Regions from separate parts of the Pseudomonas khavaziana genome, predicted to be linked through region 1. Evidence: predicted binding sites of a transcription regulator. Region 1 holds the regulator's gene; the other holds the start of a gene.
The links. The regulator sigma-54, encoded in region 1, starts transcription at its own class of promoters, with help from an activator protein. The targets are predictions, from matches to a motif close to ANTGGCATNNANNTTGCTNT.
Positions count from the first base shown of each region.

Region 2: glnK (P-II family nitrogen regulator) is a predicted target of sigma-54. The motif match lies at 1,748-1,767, and genes of this name have one in related genera.

Region 1 is NZ_CP129946.1:1,222,694-1,226,333, reverse strand. It holds gene lptA (lipopolysaccharide transport periplasmic protein LptA) at 1-140, shown strand, start outside; gene lptB (LPS export ABC transporter ATP-binding protein) at 140-865, shown strand; gene QYQ93_RS05370 (RNA polymerase factor sigma-54) at 1,050-2,543, shown strand; gene hpf (ribosome hibernation-promoting factor, HPF/YfiA family) at 2,618-2,923, shown strand; gene ptsN (PTS IIA-like nitrogen regulatory protein PtsN) at 2,934-3,398, shown strand; gene rapZ (RNase adapter RapZ) at 3,401-3,640, shown strand, end outside.
Region 2 is NZ_CP129946.1:6,328,271-6,331,910, forward strand. It holds gene QYQ93_RS28405 (ammonium transporter) at 1-1,165, opposite strand, end outside; gene glnK (P-II family nitrogen regulator) at 1,200-1,538, opposite strand; gene QYQ93_RS28415 (accessory factor UbiK family protein) at 1,962-2,225, shown strand; gene QYQ93_RS28420 (YifB family Mg chelatase-like AAA ATPase) at 2,442-3,640, shown strand, end outside.

The DNA of each region.
Region 1 (3,640 bases):
GCAACTCGACCGAAGGCGAGAAAATCGTCTACAACACCCAGACCCAGGTCGCCCAGGCCGGTCGCGCCAATGGCAACAAGGTCACCGCACCTCGTCCGCGTATCGACATGGTTATCCAGCCGAAGAAGAAGGCCGAGTAATGGCGACCCTGAAAGCCCAGCACCTGGCCAAGGCCTATAAAAGCCGCCAGGTTGTACGTGACGTCAGCCTGTCGATCGACAGCGGCCAGATCGTCGGCTTGCTCGGCCCCAATGGTGCCGGCAAGACCACCTGTTTCTATATGATCGTCGGGCTGGTCCAAGCCGACCAGGGTCGGGTATTGATAGACGATCTGGATGTCAGCCACCAGCCAATGCATGGTCGTGCGCGGGCAGGTATCGGCTATCTTCCGCAAGAAGCGTCGATCTTCCGTAAACTGTCGGTGGCCGACAACATCATGGCGATCCTGGAGACCCGCAAGGAACTCGATCGCGATGGCCGCCGCAAAGAGCTGGAAAGCCTGCTGCAGGAATTCCACATCAACCACATTCGCGACAACCTCGGCATGAGCCTGTCCGGTGGCGAGCGTCGTCGCGTGGAAATCGCCCGCGCCCTGGCGACCGCACCGAAGTTCATCCTGCTGGATGAACCGTTTGCCGGTGTCGACCCGATCTCGGTGGGCGATATCAAGCAGATCATCCACCACCTCAAGGCCAAGGGCATTGGTGTACTGATCACCGACCACAACGTGCGTGAAACCCTCGATATCTGCGAAACTGCCTATATCGTCAACGATGGCCAGCTGATTGCCGAAGGCGATGCCGAGACTATCCTGGCCAACGAGCTGGTCAAGGAAGTGTATCTGGGTCACGAGTTCCGCCTGTAGGCGCAGTGGTTTCGCGCCTTTCCCGGGAGCGCGCAGGAGTCAATAGAAACCTTAGTTTTTTTATTGTTACCGCGCTCTAGGCAAAGGCCCCGAGATCAGGCATATAATTTGCTTATGTTTGGCGCTCACGCGCCCTGTCGTGGATGGCGCATTGCGCCGGCGAATAAGGTGTTAAGCCCCTGCCATGAAACCATCGCTAGTCCTGAGAATGGGCCAGCAGCTGACGATGACACCGCAGCTGCAACAGGCCATCCGCCTGCTCCAATTGTCGACCCTGGACCTGCAACAGGAAATCCAGGAGGCCCTGGAGTCCAATCCGATGCTCGAACGCCAGGAAGAAGGCGACGACTTCGACAATGCCGACCCGCTGGCCGATAACATCGAGCAAAAACCCAACCCCGATGTGCAGGAACCCTCCTATCAGGAAACCGCCCCTACGGTGGATAACCTCGAGGACGGCGAATGGAACGAACGCATTCCCAACGAGCTTCCCGTGGATACTGCATGGGAGGACGTGTACCAGACCAGCGCCAGCAGCCTGCCGAGCAATGATGATGACGAGTGGGACTTCACCACCCGCACCTCTGTCGGCGAAAGCCTGCAGAGCCACCTGCTGTGGCAGCTCAACCTGGCACCGATGTCCGACACCGATCGCCTGATCGCAGTCACCCTGATTGACTGCATCAACAACCAGGGCTACCTGGACGAAACCCTCGACGAAATCCTAGAGGCCTTTGACCCTGAGCTGGACATCGAGCTGGACGAAATCGAAGCCGTCCTGCATCGCATCCAGCAATTCGAGCCCGCAGGCATTGGCGCCCGCACCCTCAGCGAGTGCCTGCTGCTGCAACTGCGCCAACTGCCGGCCAAAACGCCTTGGTTGGCCGAAGCCAAACGCCTGGTGTCGGACTACATCGATCTGCTGGGCAGTCGCGACTACAGCCAGCTGATGCGCCGCATGAAGCTCAAGGAAGACGAGTTGCGCCAGGTCATCGAGCTGGTGCAGAGCCTCAACCCGCGCCCCGGCTCGCAGATCGAATCCAGCGAGGCCGAATATGTCGTCCCGGATGTGATCGTGCGCAAGGACAACGAACGCTGGCTGGTCGAGTTGAACCAGGAATCGGTACCCCGTCTGCGGGTCAACCCGCAATACGCCGGTTTTGTGCGCCGCGCCGATACCAGCGCCGACAATACCTTCATGCGCAACCAGCTGCAGGAAGCGCGCTGGTTCATCAAGAGCCTGCAAAGCCGCAACGAGACCTTGATGAAGGTCGCGACCCAGATCGTCGAGCACCAACGCGGTTTCCTGGAATACGGCGACGAAGCCATGAAGCCTCTGGTCCTGCACGATATCGCCGAAGCGGTCGGCATGCATGAATCGACGATTTCCCGGGTAACCACGCAGAAATTCATGCATACCCCACGGGGTATTTATGAGCTGAAATACTTTTTCTCCAGCCACGTCAGCACCTCCGAGGGCGGTGAATGCTCCTCCACGGCGATCCGCGCGATCATCAAAAAACTGGTTGCCGCGGAAAATCAGAAAAAGCCGTTGAGTGACAGCAAGATCGCTGGTTTACTGGAGGCACAAGGCATTCAGGTCGCCCGTCGAACCGTCGCCAAGTACCGCGAGTCCCTTGGGATCGCGCCTTCCAGCGAGCGTAAGCGTTTGATGTGACGGGCAGGCCACAGCGTTCCAGTGGCAGGCGTTTTGCCTGCCGCTTTATGCACTGGCAACGAAGGAGAAGCTGTATGCAAGTCAACATCAGTGGACACCAACTTGAAGTCACCAAGCCCCTGCGTGAGTACACCGAGAGCAAGCTGAACAAGCTTGCGGGGCATTTTGACAAGATCACCAACGTGCAGGTCATCATGGAGGTCGATAAGCTCAAGCAGAAAATCGAGGCAACCCTCCACGTACCGAATGCGAAGCTCGTTGCCAATGCAGAACATGAAGACATGTACGCGGCGATTGACTCGCTCTACGACAAGCTCGACCGCCAACTCATAAAGCATAAGGAAAAGAATCTGCACCTGATGCAAGGTACAGGTCGTTAACTCTCCCCCCATGATCCGACTTGAAACCATCCTGACCCCCGGCCGTTCCCTTGTGAACGCGCCGGGCGGCAGCAAGAAGAAAGCCCTCGAGCAAATTGCCAACCTGATCAGTAGCCAAGTGCCTGAACTGGAGATGCAAGATGTCTTCGAGGCCCTGATTGCCCGTGAAAAACTCGGTTCGACCGGTTTTGGCAACGGCATTGCGATTCCCCATTGCCGCCTTAAAGGCTGCGACACGCCTGTCAGTGCGCTGCTGCATTTGGAAAAACCCATCGATTTCGACGCCATCGATGGCGCCCCGGTCGACCTGCTGTTCGTGCTGCTGGTCCCGGAAGCTGCCACCGATGCGCACCTGGAGCTGCTCCGACAGATCGCCAGCATGCTCGACCGCAAGGAAGTACGTGACAAACTGCGCAGTGCCAGCAGCAATGAGGCGCTCTATCAGGTCGTCTTGGATGAACAAAACGGGCAGTAATCATGCGTTTGATCATCGTCAGCGGCCGTTCCGGCTCAGGTAAAAGCACCGCCCTCAATGTCCTTGAGGACAACGGTTTCTATTGCATCGACAATTTGCCCGCCGGCCTGCTGCCGGAGCTGGCAGAACGCGCACTGATCCATACTGAATTGGCGCAACCTCTGGTCGCTGTGTCTATCGATGCCCGCAACCTGCCCAGCCACCTATCGCGGTTCCCGGAACTGCTGGAAGAGGTGCGCGCC
Region 2 (3,640 bases), 1.2 Mb from region 1:
CAGCAATGTCCGTCACGGTGCCGAAGCCGCCCAGGGCGGGGGCTGCAAACACACCGGTGAGGATCGCGCCGACGATGCCGCCGATACCGTGTACGCCAAAGGCGTCCAGGGAGTCGTCATAGCCGAGCTTGCGCTTGAGGCTGGTAGCACAGAAGAAGCACACCACACCAGCGACCAGGCCGATCACCAAGGCGCCCATCGGTCCCACGGTGCCAGCGGCTGGTGTGACAGCGACCAGGCCGGCCACCACGCCCGAGGCGATCCCCAGTGCGCTTGGTTTACCGTGGGTGATCCACTCGGCAAACATCCAGCCCAGTGCCGCAGCGGCGGTGGCGATCTGGGTAACCAGCATCGCCATGCCCGCAGTGCCGTTGGCCGCCGCGGCGGAGCCGGCGTTGAAACCGAACCAGCCGATCCACAGCATGGCCGCGCCCACCAGGGTATAACCCAGGTTGTGCGGTGCCATGGGGGTGGTCGGGAAGCCTTTGCGCTTGCCGAGCACGATGCACGCCACCAGGCCAGCCACACCAGCGTTGATATGCACGACGGTGCCGCCGGCGAAGTCCAGCACACCCCAGTCCCACATCAGGCCACCGTTGCCGCTCCAGACCATGTGCGCGATCGGCGCATAGACCAGGGTGAACCAGATCGCCATGAAGATCAGCATCGCGGAGAACTTCATACGCTCGGCGAAAGCACCGACGATCAGCGCTGGGGTGATGATGGCGAAGGTCATCTGGAAGGTGATGAACACCGCTTCCGGAAACAGCGCCGCAGGCCCGGTAATGCTGGCCGGGGTGACACCCGCCAGGAACGCCTTGCCCATGCCGCCGAAGAAGGAATTGAAATTGACCACGCCCTGTTCCATACCGGTGGTATCGAACGCGATGCTGTAGCCGTAGACGACCCACAGGATGCTGATCAGTCCAGTGATGGCAAAGCACTGCATCATCACCGACAGGATATTCTTGGAGCGGACCATGCCGCCGTAGAACAGCGCCAGGCCAGGGATGGTCATGAACAGCACCAGTGCGGTGGCGGTCAGCATCCAGGCAGTGTCGCCGGAATTGAGGACTGGAGCAGCCACTTCATCTGCCGCCATGGCCAGGCCTGGCATTACGATGGACAGCAGGGCTCCGAGCCCTGCGAATTTACGCAGAGTCATATTGTTTTCTCCTGGGGCGTTGGGGTTTGGCGGCTTAGATTGCGTCGGTATCGGTTTCGCCGGTACGGATGCGAATAGCCTGTTCCAGATTGACCACGAAGATCTTGCCGTCACCGATCTTGCCGGTGTTGGCCGCCTTGGTTATCGCCTCGATAACCCGATCAAGATCCTTGTCGTCAATGGCGACATCGATCTTCACCTTCGGCAGGAAATCGACCACGTATTCCGCGCCGCGATACAGCTCGGTATGACCCTTCTGCCGACCGAAGCCCTTGACCTCAGTAACGGTAATGCCCTGCACGCCGATCTCGGACAGTGACTCGCGTACATCGTCCAACTTGAACGGCTTGATGATGGCAGTGACTAGCTTCATGAAAACTCTCTCCCGAATTGGTGGACTTGCCCCAGGAAAACAAACCCGTCTCAAGTCTAAGCGCAGCGCCTGGCTTTGTAACGCATCGTCGCCTCGGCATATGCCGTCACGACGCCAGCGAACCACTGGTGACGAAACCTTTACCCCCTGATCCCTCGGCGCACTGCATTCGTCACAGCGACTGCGTCAGTGCATGGGTCATGATCGTCTAAGCAGAAACCTTGCCAGCTCCGTAAAAGCCACTGAAAACAGTCCTTTGCCCACTTGTGCCCACTCTCGAGGCGTTTGCGCGGCGGCAATGCGCATCAAAACAGTGCGCGACTGCCCGCCCCACTGCGCGAAAAGCGTGCGCAGCGGGGACGTGAAAAGACTATAGACGCTGCGTGATACACTGCCGGCCAACTGTTTTCCGGACTACTTCCCATGCTCGCGCCCAAAGACTTCCTCGACGCCCTGAGCGGCCACGCCTCTCGCCTGTTCAGCGGCGACACCCCGCTGCCCCGCAATGAAATCGAAAGCCAGTTCAAGGCCCTGCTGCAAAGCGGCTTCAGCAAGCTCGACCTGGTCAGTCGCGAAGAATTCGATAGCCAGATGGTGGTGCTCGCCCGCACGCGTGCGCGATTGGAGAGCCTGGAGGCGAAAGTGGCAGAACTGGAAGCGCGGCTGACGCCAACGTCGGCTGAATAAACGCAGTCCACGTGGGAGGGGGCTTGCCCCCGATAGCAGTGTGTCAGTCGCTATTAATATTGGCTGATGCATCGCCATCGGGAGCAAGCCCCCTCCCACATTTGTTATGCATTGCACCACGGATACGTTCTGTAAAACCTTCCCCGCCTCGCTCTTCCCCCCTCGTCTACCCTTGAAGAACCCGCAGGAAGCGGCCCTCCCTTTCAAGGAACGAGCATGTCCCTCGCCATCGTCCACAGTCGCGCCCAGCTCGGCGTCGAAGCCCCTGCCGTCACCGTCGAAGTGCATATGGCCAATGGTCTGCCATCACTGACACTGGTGGGTTTGCCGGAGACGGCGGTGAAAGAGAGCAAAGACCGCGTGCGCAGTGCCATCCTGAATTCGGCGCTGCAATACCCAGCACGTCGCATCACCCTCAACCTCGCGCCCGCCGACCTGCCCAAGGACGGCGGGCGTTTTGATTTGGCGATTGCCCTGGGGATCCTCGCGGCCAGCGTGCAAGTGCCGGCGATGATGCTCGATGAGGTGGAGTGCCTGGGAGAGCTGGCGCTATCCGGTGAGGTGCGGGCGGTAAAGGGTGTGTTGCCGGCAGCACTGGCAGCGCGCAAGGCTGGGCGCACCGTGATAGTGCCCCGAGCCAATGCCGAGGAAGCGTGCCTGGCGTCTGGGTTGAAAGTGATCGCCGTGGATCATTTGCTGCAGGTGGTGGCGCACCTGAATGGACACGTGCCGATTGAACCCTACACATCCGACGGCCTGCTGTATTTGAACCAACCCTACCCGGACCTGATCGAAGTACAGGGCCAATTGGCGGCCAAGCGTGCGCTGCTGATCGCCGCGGCCGGCGCGCATAACCTGTTGTTCAGTGGCCCCCCGGGCACCGGTAAGACCCTGCTCGCCAGCCGGCTTCCGGGTTTGCTGCCGCCGTTGAGCGAGCAGGAAGCCCTGGAAGTAGCAGCGATCCAATCCGTGGTCAGCCTCCAGCCCCTGAGCCATTGGCCTAACCGCCCGTTCCGGCAACCACACCATTCGGCATCCGGGCCGGCACTGGTGGGGGGCGGCTCGAAGCCGCAACCGGGGGAAATCACCCTGGCCCACCACGGGGTGCTGTTCCTGGATGAACTGCCGGAGTTTGATCGTAAGGTGCTGGAAGTGCTGCGCGAGCCATTGGAGTCGGGGCATATCGTGATCTCCCGAGCCCGTGACCGGGTGAGGTTCCCGGCGCGCTTTCAACTGGTCGCGGCGATGAACCCCTGCCCTTGCGGCTACATGGGCGAGCCCAGTGGGCGTTGCCGGTGCACGCCGGAGCAGATCCAGCGCTATCGCAACAAGCTCTCCGGGCCGTTGCTGGACCGGATTGACTTGCACCTGACCGTAGCCCGGGAGACCACCGTGCTGAACCCCTCCCAGCAGGC